DNA from 2 places in the Sinanaerobacter sp. ZZT-01 genome. Region 1 is predicted to be linked to the other one. Evidence: riboswitches for the same ligand, from Rfam matches in the RefSeq annotation. Region 1 holds a riboswitch; the other holds the start of a gene.
The links. A riboswitch is a leader RNA that binds a small molecule or an ion and turns the genes downstream of it on or off. The one in region 1 is predicted to bind glycine.
Positions count from the first base shown of each region.

Region 2: linked by a shared signal. The riboswitch ahead of U5921_RS10120 (alanine/glycine:cation symporter family protein) and the one ahead of gcvT (glycine cleavage system aminomethyltransferase GcvT) in region 1 are both predicted to bind glycine.

Region 1 is NZ_CP141728.1:937,571-945,818, forward strand. Features, by position in the region: gene gcvPB (aminomethyl-transferring glycine dehydrogenase subunit GcvPB) at 1-991, opposite strand, end outside; gene gcvPA (aminomethyl-transferring glycine dehydrogenase subunit GcvPA) at 982-2,310, opposite strand; gene gcvH (glycine cleavage system protein GcvH) at 2,313-2,693, opposite strand; gene gcvT (glycine cleavage system aminomethyltransferase GcvT) at 2,754-3,854, opposite strand; glycine riboswitch at 4,127-4,215, opposite strand; gene U5921_RS04685 (cyclase family protein) at 4,290-4,934, opposite strand; gene U5921_RS04690 (DMT family transporter) at 4,931-5,872, opposite strand; gene pepV (dipeptidase PepV) at 6,057-7,550, opposite strand; gene U5921_RS04700 (CapA family protein) at 7,570-8,248, opposite strand, start outside.
Region 2 is NZ_CP141728.1:2,098,003-2,106,250, reverse strand. Features, by position in the region: gene U5921_RS10120 (alanine/glycine:cation symporter family protein) at 223-1,608, opposite strand; glycine riboswitch at 1,738-1,836, opposite strand; gene U5921_RS10115 (O-acetyl-ADP-ribose deacetylase) at 1,916-2,437, opposite strand; gene U5921_RS10110 (CDIF630_02480 family spore surface protein) at 2,645-2,770, shown strand; gene U5921_RS10105 (YibE/F family protein) at 2,821-3,621, opposite strand; gene U5921_RS10100 (YibE/F family protein) at 3,618-4,685, opposite strand; gene U5921_RS10095 (bifunctional 2-keto-4-hydroxyglutarate aldolase/2-keto-3-deoxy-6-phosphogluconate aldolase) at 5,141-5,788, shown strand; gene U5921_RS10090 (sugar kinase) at 5,808-6,830, shown strand; gene U5921_RS10085 (pyridoxal phosphate-dependent aminotransferase) at 6,989-8,158, opposite strand; gene U5921_RS10080 (dicarboxylate/amino acid:cation symporter) at 8,215-8,248, opposite strand, start outside.

The DNA.
Region 1 (8,248 bases):
TTACAACTACCAAAAAATTCCCAGGAAAACTTCGCACTGCACCGATTGAACTGGAAACGTGATGATCCCAACCCAAAGGCTGACATTTATCTCCTGTCTTTACTATTGCAGGCTGAGGAAGAAACGGCATCAATCTTTCTTTGCAGCCAACTGGGCCGCTTCCCGGCCCTCCACCCCCATGCGGTGTTGAAAACGTCTTGTGTAAATTTAAATGTACGACATCAAAGCCCATATCACCGGGGCGTGCAATCCCCATAATTGCATTGAGGTTTGCCCCGTCATAATAGACGAGCCCACCTGCTTGATGTACGATTTCAGTAATTGCAAGTATATTTTGCTCAAAAATACCAAGTGTATTCGGGTTTGTCAGCATTAAGCCTGCGGTATCCTCTCCGCAAACTTCTTTCAATTCTTCAATATCCACAAAGCCTTGTTCATCGGAAGGAATATTCACGACGGTAAACCCTGCCATAACTGCACTGGCAGGGTTGGTTCCATGCGCTGCATCCGGCACGATAATTTTTCGTCTCTTTTCCAGTTCTCCACGATGCTTATGGTATGCACGTATCAGGAGCAATCCTGTAAATTCTCCATGTGCACCAGCAGACGGCTGAAAGGTCATCGCATCCATCCCTGTAATTTCACAAAGATACTTTTCTGCAAGCGTCAATACTTCCAAAGCCCCTTGTACGGTATGTTCTGGTTGTAAGGGGTGTAATTGGGTAAAGCCTTTTAATCCTGCTGTTTCTTCATTGATTCGTGGATTATATTTCATCGTACATGAACCAAGCGGATAAAATCCATCGTTCACTCCATGCGTACACTTCGCCAATTCGGTATAGTGACGGCTGATATCCACCTCTGCCATCTGCGGCAGCTTCGGTACAGCACTTCTCCTATGTTCTTTCGGAAATTCCTGCTTTATCACATCCATTTTGGGAAGGATGTCGCAGCCTCTTCCCTCTTTGCTTTTTTCAAAGATTAACTGCACTTTTCGCACACCTCCTTTATGGCATGGATCAAATAGTCAATATCTTTCTTGCGATTTTTTTCTGTTACGCACCAAAGAATCTCATGCTCAGACAACGCTAAGCCTCCTAAAATATCATACTTTTCCAGCTCAGAAAGCAGTTTATCAGCTGATACTTCTGATACGGTAACAAATTCATGAAAGAATTCACCTTTATGTTTTTGTTCAAACCCGTTAATCTCTAAAAGCCGTTCGAGTGCATAATGTGCCTTTGAGAAGCATTGTTCTGCAACTTCAGCCAGTCCTCTGCTTCCTAAGACTGAAAGATACACAGAGGCAGTCATTGCACACAACGCTTGATTGGAACAAATATTACTGGAAGCCTTCTCTCTTCGTATGTGTTGTTCTCTTGCCTGTAAGGTCAATACAAATGCACGCTTTCCATCAACATCCACCGTCTCTCCTACAATACGGCCGGGTAATTTCCGCATCAACGAGTTTTTCGCTGCCATAAATCCCAAATAAGGTCCGCCAAAGGAAAGCGGTATGCCCAAAGGCTGCCCTTCTCCCACAGCAATATCCGCTCCACATTCTGCCGGCGTCTTCATAAGACCCAGTGCGATCGGGTTCACATTCATAATAAACTTTGCACCCTTTTCATGCACAATTGAGCCTATTTGTTCTGCATCCTCGAACAATCCAAAGAAATTAGGCTGCTGTAACAGCACACAGGCAGCTTCTTCGTTTAATTCCTCTTTTAAAATATCTAAATCGGTTTTTCCATCCTTTAACGGCAGCATACGAACTGCCATGCCGTTTGCTTCACAATAGGTCCGAATGACTTGCAGGGTCTTCGGGTCCACCGACTCTGAAATGAATGCTGTCGCTCTTTTTCGTTCCTTGCACATTGCAACCGCTTCTGCTGAAGCGGTTGCACCGTCATAAACGGAAGCATTGGAAACATCCATCCCTGTCAATTCGCAAATCATTGTTTGATATTCAAAAATGGATTGCAGCAGCCCCTGACTGATCTCAGCCTGATATGGAGTGTATGCAGTTAAAAATTCCTCCTTTGCCGTGATGTATTTTACCTGAGCCGGAATATAGTGCCTATAAGCACCAGCACCGAGGAATACATGTTTGAAAATACGATTCTTCGATGCAAGTTCCTGCATTGTCAGGCTCACTTCCATCTCGCTTTGCCCCTCCGGTAAATTGAGTGGTTCCTTTCGTTTTAGTTCATACGGTATCTGCTCAAAAAAGGCATCTACTGACTCAACACCGCATGCCTTTAGCATCTCTTCTCTTTCTTTTATTGTAGATGGAACATAACTTGCCATTGTCATGCCTCCTCTTTTACCAATGCTTCGTATTCCTCCGCAGAGAGTAACTCTTCACGCTTTGCAATCTTCTTTACTCGAATCAGCCATGACTCAAAAGGCTGTTCATTGATTTGCGCCGGATTATCAAGCAGCTCTTCATTCACTTCACTCACGATCCCGTCTACCGGACTGTAAATATCAGAAACCGCTTTCACGGATTCCACATCGCAAAAAGGTGTTCCGATCTCTACCTCATCCCCCGCTTCCGGTAGGTTTACGAAGACGATGTCGCCTAAAGCGTCCTGTGCAAAATCGCTGATACCAATTTCCACTTCATCCGCAACAAGTTCTCTAACCCATTCATGTGACTTTGAATAACTGCGATCCTTTTTAAATTCCATCTTTATATCCTCCTCTTTTAACCATTTGATAAGGGCTATGACGATTGTCCCCATCCATTCCTATTTACGATCCTGACCTTTTTTATAAAAGGGTAACTCCACGATTTCCGCTTCAAGCATTCGTCCGCGAACTTCCACCTGAACAAGAGTACCCGGCTTTATATGCTCTCGATCCAAAAGTGCCATTGCATAAGGCGCATTCAAATACGGGCAGTGTGTACCGGAAGTTGTCGTTCCAATTTTTTTGTTCTCAAAGAACACAGCGCATTCTTCTCGTGCAATCCCTCTTCCTAAAATTTTTAGTCCGACACGCATACGGGTTCTTTCTCCTTTTTCCTGCAATGCCGATTTTCCGATAAAATCATTTTTTTTCATCTTTACTGCAAAATCCAAACCTGCCTCAAATGGAGTAATCTCATCATTCATTTCATGTCCATATAAAGGCATTGCTGCCTCTAGGCGCAGGGTGTCTCTTGCTCCCAATCCACAGCAGATCAAACCATCTGCCTCACCTGCTTCTAATATCTGATTCCACAGCTTTACTGCATCTTCTGCATTGCAGTATAATTCATAGCCGTCTTCTCCGGTATATCCGGTCTTTGAAATCAAGCAGGAAATGCCTCCTACAGGAACTTCTTTTTTAAAGGTGTAATATTTTTGCGGAAGGCGCTCTTCGCTGCAAAGCTTCTTTAATATCTGTAAAGAAAGAGGCCCCTGCAAGGCAATTTGTGCCGTCTCTTCTGATCGGTTCTCAAACTGTACCGCTCCGAAAAGATGTTCTTCGATCCATTTTTCATCTTTTTCAGCATTTGCCGCATTTACTACAAGTAAATATTGGTCTGTTTGCATTTTGTATACCAACAGATCATCTACAATGCCGCCCGATTCGTTGCATAGCAGTGTATAACGGCACTGTCCAACCTCCATATTTGTAAAATCGTTGGTCAAGATTTTTTGCATGTTTTCAAAAGCATCTGTACCGGAAAGCATCAGCTCTCCCATGTGCGAAACATCAAACAATCCGGCTTTTGTCCGCACAGCATTATGTTCTGTGATCACACCACTCTTATATTGAACCGGAAGTAAAAATCCTGCAAATGGCACCATTTTTCCTCCGCATTCTGTGTGACAATGATACAATGGCGTTTTTCGTTCCATCATACGCTCCTCTCTCTTATAAAAATCTCTAAATCATTTCTACTTATCCTTCATTTTTCTTACTGAACAATCAGACATGTCTTTCGAGTCTTCTCCACTTCTCCTCTTATCGAATAGGGGCTTAGAAGCTTTTCTTCTCATTTGATAAAAAAAAGACGTATTGAAAAAATTTTCAATACGTCTCTGTCCACTGACCTGAAAGATTCCCCATTTCTGAGTTGCTTCTTCGGTGTTCAACGGCAGTCTATCGATACCGCTGAAACTCCCCAGAGTTTCGTCCAGATGCGGTACTTTTGCCTGAGAGTTTTTCGCAATTACACCTTCGGCCTTGCATATAATCTGCAACGTCTCCCACATCCTTCATCCGATTATTTAATTAGTTTCATCATAATCAAATTCCACTGCACTGTCAATATAAAAGTAAACATATTTTTCCTCTTATTTTTCCAAAATGCCGACGGCACGAATTGGAGCTCCATCTGCGTCTTTCCACTTTAAAGGCAGTACCGCCAGTGTAAAGACTTCATTCCCCAGTTGTTCCAAATTCGTTAGGTTTTCAATAATTACCATACCGCTGCCAAGCACCAAGTGATGGTGAGGCAGTGTCTCTTCAGAAATTGGTTCAATGGATATCGCATCCATGCCAATCCCTTTTTTCTGTGTATCCACAAGATATTGCAGTACTTCCTGATCTGGAACCGGAAAATCGCCATAATAGTTATCCGTGCCCCAGTAACGGCTCCATCCTGAAGAAAAAAGAACAAAATCCGATTCATCCACTTCTTTCTTCTGCTTGTTGATATAAGACATATCCACTCGCCCTCCCTCAGACAAGTCATGACAGTCTATCACAACCGCTTTTCCTACAAACTGCGAAGCATGAAATGCGTCAAGAGTCTTCCCATCAGGCTTTACATGTGCAGGCGCATCCATATGGGTTCCGGTATGCGAATACATATGCAGGATGGTTTCTTTGAATCCGTCCTCTTCATAAGTATTTGCCGAAATCAAAGATGGTCCCTCTGTCCCCGGATACACTGGCATATCTTCTTTGATCACATGGGTTAAATCTACAATTTTCAATTTACCATTCCTTTCTCTATCCTATCTTTCAGATCAGGTGATAACGATGTATCTTTGGGAAATTCCATTATCAGAAGGGATGTTAATACAAATGAAACGCCCAATACTTTAATAAGCCCTGTTGTTTCATTTAAAAATAAGACTCCGATTAATGCACCAACAATCGTTTCTACAGACGCAATCATTGACACTTTTGATGCTTCAAGTCCTGTAGAAAGTCCCTTTATATAAAAAAGATATGCACCTACCGTAGGAATCAATCCATAGGCCAGTGCTGTAAATGCAAATTTCCAATCCAATAAAAGAGCAAGATGCTGCCATGGATGTCCGATCAATGCCATTGCAACCCATCCAAAAAGAAAGCTGTAGAATATAATAGTCACAGGTTCACAAGTTCCAGATAGTTTTTTTGCAAAAACCGTCATCAATGCATATAAAAATGCAGCCATGATTCCTGCAAAAATTCCGTATCCGGATAAGTTCAACGCTGAAATATTTCCTCCGGTCACAACCAATGCACATCCGATTACATTTACCGCTACTGCAATTACTTTCTCGCTCCCCATATTTTCTTTGAAAAAAATTACAGCCATTACACAAACGAAAATTGGAGCCATGTAAAGCAGCATGCTAGCGGTAACCATTCCAATACTTTCAAGTGCTTCTGTATAGAAAAAGTTATACAGCGCCTGTGAGAAAATCCCCATTAAAAAGCAAAAAAACAAACTCTTTTTATCAATAGAGAATAATTTCATTCCACCCATTTTTAACATAATCGGAATTAAAACCAAAAACCCTATAAATAAACGTAAAAATGCAATCAGAGATGAAGCTGCACCCATACCGTGTAACAAGCTCGCAAATAAACCAATCGTTCCCCATAAGCTTCCTGCCAAAAATATCATACCATAACCAGTGTGTTTTGTCTTTTGTATCATTTTACTTACCTCTTAATTTGTTATTATCTATATCATTTTTCTATTTACAATCTTGATTCTTTCATCGACTGTTTTTTATCTAATCTCTTATTTTTTTAAAAAATTACAAAGAAAAAATTATAAGCTTAAATAAACTTATAATTTCAAATATGCTATTCTTATTTAACCTTTATAATCTTCCTATTTATTTCTTTTCACTATATTTTTTCGCATCTGCCAGTCGAAAAATTGCCTCAGCATAGATAGAAGCTGCTTTTTTTAAAGAATCCAAAGAGATTGATTCGTCTTTTTGATGCATACGATTTTCTTCTTCCGGAAACAGTGCACCAAATGCAACAGTATTCGGCATCGCACGTGCAAAAGTTGCACCTCCGATTACAATTGGTTTGTTTTTCTTATCGCCCGTATGTTTTTGATAGACCTGCATCAAAGTTTGTACCAGAGCATCATCGACAGGTCGATACAATGGCAATTTATGCTCTTTCTTAATAAGTCCTAAATTGTAGGCTTCAAGAATTTCCTCCATCCCTCTAAACACTGCTTCCTCTGTCACAGTCAACGGATAGCGGACATTGATTAAAAGGCGTGCTGCTCCTTCATCAACCTTAAGCATACCGACATTTAAAATCAAATTGCCAGAGATTTCATCGGACAGCCCGCACCCAAAAGAAGCTCCGTCCGTTTCCCATGCAATATGGTTATTATAAAATTCGATAAAATCGTTAACATCCTCATTTGTGAATGATATATGTTTTGCAAAAGCCATTAAAACAGAAATGGCATTTAATCCCTTCCAAGGTTCCGCACCATGTGCTGTTTTCCCTTTTGCTTCGATCTCTAAACTTTTGCCACGCTGACGTGCTGTTAAATCATAGCCAGTCTCTTCCTTGAATTGAGCTAATTTCTCTTTTATCGCGTCATATGAATCACTTCGCAGCAATAATCTTGCCTGATCTGCAACTACATTGGCTGCCAGTCCACCGCTCATTCCTCGAAAAACGATTCCTTTTGTAACAGATTTGTTTATTTTCTTTGCTATTTCAAACACGAGGAGTCCCATTTCTCCGTGTATCACAGGGAACTTCGCATCTGGTGCAAATCCGAAATCAACAGGGGGCACTTTTTTTAAATAATACTCCATTCCCCTCCAATTGGTTTCTTCATCTAAACCCAAAATCAAACGTACCTTTTTCTGCGGCTCATATCCAACATCCCGAAGAGCTCGCATCGCGAAATAAGCAGCGATTAAAGGTCCCTTATCATCGCTGCTCCCTCTTCCAAAAATCTTCCCATCCGTGATCTCTCCCGAATAAGGTTCGCCTTTCCATCCGTCCCCCTCTGGTACAACATCCAAATGTGTAAGGATTCCTATCGTTTCTACTTCTGTTTCTTTCTTCTGATCCTGATACTGCGTTCCGCCAAACTCAATATGCGCTCCGAATTCATCTACATTTCGTGTCCGAAATCCATCGCTTTCTGCCTTCTTCAATATGTAATGCAAGGCCTGATGCACACCTTCTCCAAAAGGAAATTCCTCAGTTTCCGGTTCTTCTACGCTCTTTATCGCAATCAGCTCTTGCAGTGTTTGAATCATTTCTGCTTCATTCTCTTCTATTTTCTGCTGAATCTCTGACAAAGTAGGCTCTTGTTCTTTTAAGTCATACGCAGGCGTATCCATTTTACGTTACGCACCTCCTTTAATTTGCAAGCAATGCGTTAACGTCGTCTAAGGCTTGTCTCGCACGAGTCAAATGTCCCGAACTCTTTAACGCCGGATTGTTCTCCAAATTTTCGTCAAGAGGTACAATGCTGTATACTAATTTCCCATTTTCGCTGTACTTATCTACCCATGTCGGCATCACTTCCTGTGAAATGTTCAGTACTTCACCAGTACTTTTCATATAGGAGAGTTTTACCGTTGCAATCATCCCTTGCTCCGTGTAGCGGTTGTTTAGGGTCTCTGTTCTTTGATTCGAAATTAAATTCCCCATGGAATAAAAAACAGGAACCCTTTTCCCTGTATCTGTGTTTTCCAAAATCTCCATGCCCTGAAGAACATGTGGATGGGATGCAAAGATAATATCAGCTCCCATATTCGCGGCTTTTTGGGCAATGTATTGTTGCCAATCATTCGGCGACCGCTGGTATTCTTCTCCCCAATGGAAATAACAAATGATGATTTCTGCGCCTCCTTTTTTCGCATTTTGAATGTCATTTGAAAGGTTCTGCAAATCTTCATCTAACGTATCATAGTTAAAGTGATTGATCAGAGTCTCCGCCTGTGCATTTAAGGGGTTTCCGTTAATCATTGTCTGTCCGTTCTGACTCGGTGTCTCGTAAGTATAAGCCATCACTGCAACCTTTACATTTTTTGCA
Region 2 (8,248 bases), 1.2 Mb from region 1:
ACCTCCCGAATTGTTAGTTAAATCTAACTTTTTAACAAAAAAAGCCCACTAAAAATTCAATAGATTTACACGAATCGATTTCACACGAAGTTAGCTAGTGCTAACTATTGTTTATTTTAGCACCATGATTTTGTATTGTCAAACTATAAATGCGACAGTTGAGAAAAGTTTTTTAACCTTCCCACTTGCCGCATTTATATTTTAATAAAATTTTAGAATCTTTTATAATTCCTTCATATATTTTTTAGTCTCACTAACGATGACACCGCTAAGCGCTAAAATTGCAATTAGATTTGGAAATGCCATCAATCCGTTAAAGATGTCGGCAATGTTCCATACTGCTTCAATCGTCATAAATGGCCCGATAAAAATCGCTAATATGTAAAGCCAGCGATAAGACATAACCATTTTCTTATTTCCATCTGATAAGTATTCCAAGCAGCGTTCTCCATAGTAATTCCAGCCTAAAATCGTTGTAAAGGCAAAGAAAACAAGACATGCCATCAGCAGAAAAGAAGCGATCTGCGGATGAAACGGAAGTCCAGACTGAAACGCATTTGTCGTGACAGAAACTCCCTTCAATCCAATATTCCAAGACCCTGTGATTACGATACAAAGTCCAGTCATCGTACATACAATAATCGTATCAATAAAAGTTCCTGTCATAGATACCAAACCCTGCCGTACCGGATTTTTTGTCTGTGCCGCCGCAGCTGCAATTGGCGCGCTTCCAAGACCAGCTTCGTTGGAGAAGATACCCCGTGCAACTCCTTTTTGCATGGCGATAATCATGGATCCCATCGCCCCTCCTGCCATGGCTTTTATCCCAAAGGCTCCTTGTATGATCTCTGTAAAAGCGGCTGGTATCGCTTTATAATTGACTACTAATATCAAAATACTTGCCATTACGTAAATCACTGCCATAAATGGCACAATAATTTGTGAAACACTTGCAATCCTCTTGATTCCTCCGATTACAACCAATCCAACGCAAAGCGTCAAAATAATACCGGCTGTCAACACCGTCCAAGAGTATTCTCGATTAAAAAGAACCATCGTCCACTCATTATTCGGATCAAAAAAATTGTTTACAGCCGATGCGATTCCGTTGACTTGTGTAAATGTGCCGATTCCTAGTAAACCAACTCCTGCACCAAAGAAAGCAAATATTTTTGCAAGCCATCTCCATTGCACTCCCATTCCATTTTCAATGTAATAAAACGGACCTCCTAAGACATGCCCGTCTGCATCAATCTTTCGGTATTTGATCGCAAGCAACCCTTCTGCATACTTTGTTGCCATACCAAAAAAAGCTGCCAGCCACATCCAAAATAGCGCACCCGGCCCGCCTTCTACTAATGCAGTCGCTACACCAACAATATTTCCGGTACCGATTGTAGCAGACAAAGCTGTACATAATGCTCCGAAGCTGGTCACTTCACCGATTCCGCCCTCTTCATTTTTTACCATAAACTTGAGTGCTTTCGGCAGATGAACAATCTGCAAAAGTCCTAACCGAATCGTTAGATAGATTCCGACCGCTAAAATAAATACAATAAGCGGTACACCCCATACCAAGCCATCAAACCACTCAATGGCATCATTCATTTTTTCAAACACGTTATCATTCCTCTCTTAATAGAAAATTTTTGCATTCACAAAATGCAACAAAAAAAAGCCGAAACAAAATTGTTCGACTTTCTAGAGAAAAGACAATAGATAGAATAGTTTTATTGACTAATTCACTCTGTCCTTTTGCCTGAGAGATAAGCAGACGTGGTTTTCAATCTGCCGTACACCTTCGGCGCCCTTACGAGACTCTCCAGAGAATCGAGATACCATAAAAAACTGGCATCGACGTACAATAAAATATCATATTTTCTGTTATTTTTCAACTATTTTTTCAAAAATTCTGCTATTTCCGCCTTTCTCTGTAAGTATGTAATGCCTGATCGTAAGCACATTTCACCGAATCACTGAAGCAAACCATAATTACCTGCTCAATCCATTCACTCTTTTCCGCTTCCTTCATGATAGTTTGAACTGCAATTTCAGCAGCTTCGGAAATCGGATACGCATATACTCCGGTACTAATAGATGGAAATGCGACAATCCTGCATTGATACTGCTCAGCTATTGCAATGCAGGAGCGGTAACAGCTTGCAAGAAGTTCAGCCTCGTTTTGCTTGCCACCTCTGTAAATCGGTCCGGGTGTATGGATTACATAGCTGGCAGGCAGCTGGTAGGCTTTTGTTATCTTCGCCTGCCCCGTTTCACAACCATGAAGCTTTCTACATTCTTCCAATAGTTCTTTTCCGGCTGCGCGGTGAATGGCTCCATCCACACCGCCTCCTCCCAGTAGAGAACAATTGGCCGCATTCACGATGGCATCCACCTTCTGTTTTGTAATATCTCCTTTAATTATTTCAAATTTCATTTCTTCTCTCCAAAAAATTCTATTACTGATATTTATTTTTCATTATAATTTATATTCAATTTTTTCCCTTTTAAAATCATTCAAACTATTTTTTATTTATATAAGTATATACCTATAAGATAGCTCTATCCAGTATTTTCACCATAGCATAAACTCTAGCATCCTCGGAAATACTATATAACATTCAAAATGAAAGGAGTGGATGTCATGGAAAAGTTTAAAACATTTCCTCTCGCTGACGAATATGAGCAAGAGCCGGAATCAAAAGAAGCAATTCCATCTGAGGATGATGTAAAGGAAGCCAAGGATTGGGTCGACTTTAACGAAAAATAAAAACAATATTAACAAGAGATCCGGATGCATGCTTACTTTGGCATGCATCCTTATTTTTTTTCTATGAACAGTTCATCCTCGTCTAAATATCTCTTAAATTTATCTGCATTTGTCAATAGATAAGAGATAACCGCCGCAGTTACCGGAATAATTGCAACACAGCCAATGGCACTGAAAACAATACAGATCACTTCTTGAAAGAATGCCTTTGAATTGATAATCTCTGACAGAGTATAGTGAAAATTTTTAAACAAGACAAATAACGTCAAAGCTTCTCCAATGTATGCAAAGTATAGGGTGTTCACCGTAGTTCCTAAAATATCTCCTCCGATGCTCATACCCGATTTCATGAGCTCCTTTCCGTTTAAATGCCGGTTATTGTTGTATACCTCATAAACGCCGGAAGAGACGGCTATCGATGTATCTATAATTGCCCCCATTAATCCAATCAGAATCATCGCTACACCAATACTTCCCATATTGATATGAATATCCGTAGACAAATAAAAAATCATATCGTCATTCTTCATCAGTTCATTCAACCCGCCTGTATGTGATTGATATGCCATCACATAAATGAAAAAAAATAAAATCAGCATAATGATAACTACGGATACAAATGAAGAAATTGTCTTTGCATTTTTCCCATTTTGATAAAACAAAGTGCCGCTGCAAATCAAAAGGCAGCCAATAAAAGTGAGTACTAACGGATTCAATCCCCATGTCATAAGAACAAATAGAACTGCTAATACAAATAAATTCCAAATAAGCGAAATCATTGTAAACAGACCACGCTCTCCGCCGATTAAAACAAGCAATGCAACCAATATCAAAACCAATAATTCAATCATACTGCTGTCCTCCATCGTTTTAATAATAGAAATGAAATGAGAAGAGCAACCGGTATCGCTAAAAGGATTCCGATACTTCCGACTAAAAAGCGATACACTTCAAACGGCATATGGATCATTACAATGGTCCGCAGATTTATTTCATTTTTCATCTTTAGTATAATCAGAGGAATGGATCCACAGATATAGGTGAATAGCATAACATTGATCATTGTTCCCATAATATCATGTCCCAGCTCTCTTCCGGATCGGATTAAATTTTTAACGGTTATATGATTATCCCGCATAAGCAATTCATTAATCGTAGCTGACATGGTAATGGATACATCCATTATGGCCCCCAGCCCTCCAAGTAAAATTTGTGACAGGAATATTTCCGGCAAATCACTCGGACTGGTAACGTATTCCATAAAGGTATAATCTACTCCACTCGTATGCTGCATTACTATTTTTAAAAGAAGCATCATAATCCATACACAAATCAGCGTAGATAAAACCGCCGCCCACGTTTTCTTATTGAACCCGCTGATCAGCAGCAATGACAAGATGGTAAAGCATAGCACCATTGCAATGCTCAAAGACCATATATTTTTTCCCTCTTCATACAAATACAGCGCATACCAAAATACTGAAATATTAGCTAACAGTGAAAGCACGACAAAGAGGCCTTTCTCCTTCGCTGTCAATAATATAATTAAAATTAAGACTGAAAAAAGTATTGCTAAGTATTTGTCTCTTTTTAATCCTAAAATTAAGCCCGTGACAGCAGAGCTACCGCCTTGCTTCATTTGAATAAAAACTTCATCTCCCTTTTTATATTTTTCATCATGGACTTGCGAGTATGAATAGCTATTCTTCAATTGTATTTCCTGTCCTTTGTAAGTTCCATTCATCACAATCCCGGTTATTGCTTGTTCATAATAAGTCTCTTTTTCTCCATGGTATCCTTCCGCTTCATTATATTTATGATCTTCTGCCGTTGTTATTTTTACAATTGGCGTACTATACCATTGATAATCGTGGAATACCAAAACAATTCCTGTCAATAACAAGATGCTAATCATACAAAATGCCCCTAGCCTCTTTTTATCTATTTCTACTTTTCGAATCTTTTGTAACCATATTTCTCTATTCCACATAACTTTTCCCTTGTTTCCGATCAGAATTTTATTATTTGAAAATCGCAAAATTGCAAAATGAATATTCAACTTTATTATTATAGCACCATAATTTTAAATTGCAAAAATATGATCTGATTTCATTGAAAATCAAAATTCAACGTTGATTGTGTAATTTCCACCTCATCTTTGTAAGATTGAACCTTTTAGTGTTGTCACAAATGATATATTCTACAATACTTTACAAAGAAGTTAAAAACAGTATTGGAATTTAGAATTAAAATTTTATCGAATATCTCAAAATTATCTTTTATTTGAATTCCTATTGTTTTTATAATATGAATTTGATATAATTTATGAAACTCAGTTTCATAATACGAAACCAAAAAGGATGGTGTAACATGATTCGTAAAATAAATACCTTGTTAAAGATTAGTGAAGTTGGTTTGGTGGCTGTAGTCCGCGCAGAAGATGCTGAAAAAGCGGAAAAAACAGCTCTGGCATGTATGGCTGGAGGTATTTCAGCAATTGAGATTACTTTTACCGTACCAGGTGCAGATCAAGTCATTAAGCATTTAAAAAAGTCATTAGCATCTGAAAATTTAATACTTGGTGCCGGAACCGTGCTTGATAGTGAAACCGCAAGAATTGCAATTCTTGCCGGTTCTGAATTTATCGTTAGTCCGACGTTTGATTTGGATACAGCCAAGCTATGCAACCGTTACCAAATTCCATATATGCCCGGCTGCATGACAACCACGGAAATGGTAAAGGCTCTTGAGGCAGGCGCCGACATCATCAAATTATTCCCGGGTGATGCTTATGGTCCTAATTTCGTAAAATCCGTTAGAGGACCACTGCCGCATGTAGCAATCATGCCTACCGGTGGTGTCAATTTGGAAAACGTCGGTTCCTGGATTAAAAACGGATGCATTGCCGTTGGTGTGGGCGGTGAATTAACCAAGGAAGCCAAAAACGGACGATATGACCTGGTCACAGAAACTGCAAAACAATTTGTAAAGAAAATTCAAGAGGCCAGAGGCCGTTAAATAGGAAAGGAGAATCGGTATGAAAAAAGTCGTTACACTTGGAGAAATTATGCTTCGCTTGTCAGCGCCATCCTATAAGAGATTTGTTCAGTCAGAAAGTTTTGACGTCTGCTATGGCGGTGGCGAAGCAAATGTTTGTGTATCGCTTGCTAATTATGGTTTAGAAGCTTCTTTTATCTCTAAAGTGCCTTCAAATGAAATTGGTCAAAGTGCAATCAATGCTTTAAGAAGGTACGGCGTACATACACAATTTATTGCTAGAGGCGGTAACAGGCTGGGTATCTATTTTTTAGAAAACGGTGCATCACAGAGAGCTTCTAAAGTGATTTACGATAGGGCGAATTCTTCTATTTCAGAAGCGGACCTTTCTGATTTTGACTGGAATGAAATTTTCAAAGATGTTGACTGGTTTCATTTTACAGGAATCACACCTGCTCTGGGAGACAAAGCCGCGACGATCACGCTTGAAGCATGTAAAAAAGCAAAAGAAATGGGCCTTACTGTTTCTGCTGATTTAAACTATAGAAAAAAGCTTTGGTCACCGAAGAAAGCGAACGAGGTTATGACAAAACTGATGCCTTATGTCGACGTTTGCATCGGGAATGAAGAAGATGCTGAAAAAACATTTGGTATCAAAGCAAAAGAGACTGATGTACAATCCGGTCAAATCAATCATAACGCCTATGAAGAGGTTGCCAAAGAACTGGTCAACCGCTTTGGATTTAAGTACGTCGCTTCAACGCTGCGTGTAAGCTTATCTGCATCTGACAACGGATGGTCAGCCATGCTTTATGATGGAAAACAAGCTTATCATTCAAAAAAGTATGATCTGCGAATTGTTGACCGTGTCGGCGGCGGAGATTCCTTTGCATCGGGGCTGATTTACGGACTTATCACAGATAAGTCTGCTCAGGAAGCTTTGGAATTCGCAGCTGCCGCATCCGCATTAAAGCATTCTATTCCTGGAGATTTTAATCTGGTAAGCCTAGAAGAAGCAGAAGCACTTTCAAAAGGTGAAGGCTCTGGACGAGTTCAAAGATAACAAAGAATCGAAACCTACAAAAAGGGTTGAGAGCAATGAACAGCTCTCAACCCTTTTCTTATTATATTCGGACAAATAATATTGCTTCATGTTAAAGCATTACTCCGCTGGAAATGATATCAAGAGGAAAACAAGAAGACAACAAAAACATTCTCTTTTTATACGCTTTCTTTTAACGAATTAACGTAGGTCTTGATACGATCAAATGCTTCCATTAAAATATCATCCGAAGCAGCAAAAACAACTCTAATATAGCCCTCTCCCATCGGTCCAAATGCAGACCCCGGCACTACTATCACTTTTGCATTTCTTATCAGATCTTCTGCAAATTCTTGTGAAGATTTTCCGAAAGCAGTTATATTAATAAATGCATAAAAGCTTCCCGCAGATCCTTGGTATATCATTCCATCAATCTCTTCAATGGCTTCTATAACAATGCTTCTTTTCCGTTCATACTCGCTTCTCATGTATTGAATCGCTTCGGCGCCGTGCTCAATAGCTTCGATTGCTGCAAGCTGTACAAATGGCGGAACGCAAGATGCGATCCCTTCTTGTAATTGAGGCATCACCTCGATAATCTTTTCGTTTCCAACCACATAGCCCACTCTCCAGCCAGTCATCGCATATGTTTTTGACAGGCTATTGACTATCAACACATTCTCGCTGATCTTTGAAAATTCAGCAAGACTATGGTGTTGAAAATCTCCATAAATGATCTCCTCATACACCTCATCTGATATTACAAATAAATCATGTTTTTCAACAACTGCTGCAATTTCAGCCAGCTCTTTCTTCCCTAATACGGAGCCCAAAGGATTACTCGGGGAATTTATAATCAGCACCTTAGTTTTTTCTGTAATCGCTTTCTCAATATCCTCTGCTTTTATATTAAAATTATTCTTTTCAAAGATCGGAACCCTCACAGGCTTTGCTCCCAGAATTGTAATCTGTCCTTCATAGTTTGGATATCCAGGGTCTGGTATCAAAACTTCGTCTCCGGGATTAACCGTAGCCAAAAGAGCTAAAAAAATAGCCTCCATGCCGCCAAAAGCAACCATGACGTTATTTTCCGTATATCCGCTTTGGATTCTCTTGTTGTATTTGTCAGCAATTACACGTCTTAATTCAGGCAATCCTGCATTTGATACATAATGAGTATAATTTTCATCCATTGCTTTTTTCGCAATTTCTTTAATATTCAAAGGTGTATCAAAGCTTGGTTCACCAACAGTCAAGCTGATAACATTTTGATAATTTTTCGCTAGTTCAAACATTTTTCGGATGCCTGATGCCGGATAGTTTTCAGTAATGATCGATAAATTCTTCAATTCTTACCTCCAATTATTGAGTTTACATCATAATTAACTGTTAAGATAATTAACTGTTAAGCCACTTTGTTTGCATTAAATTTTGATGCA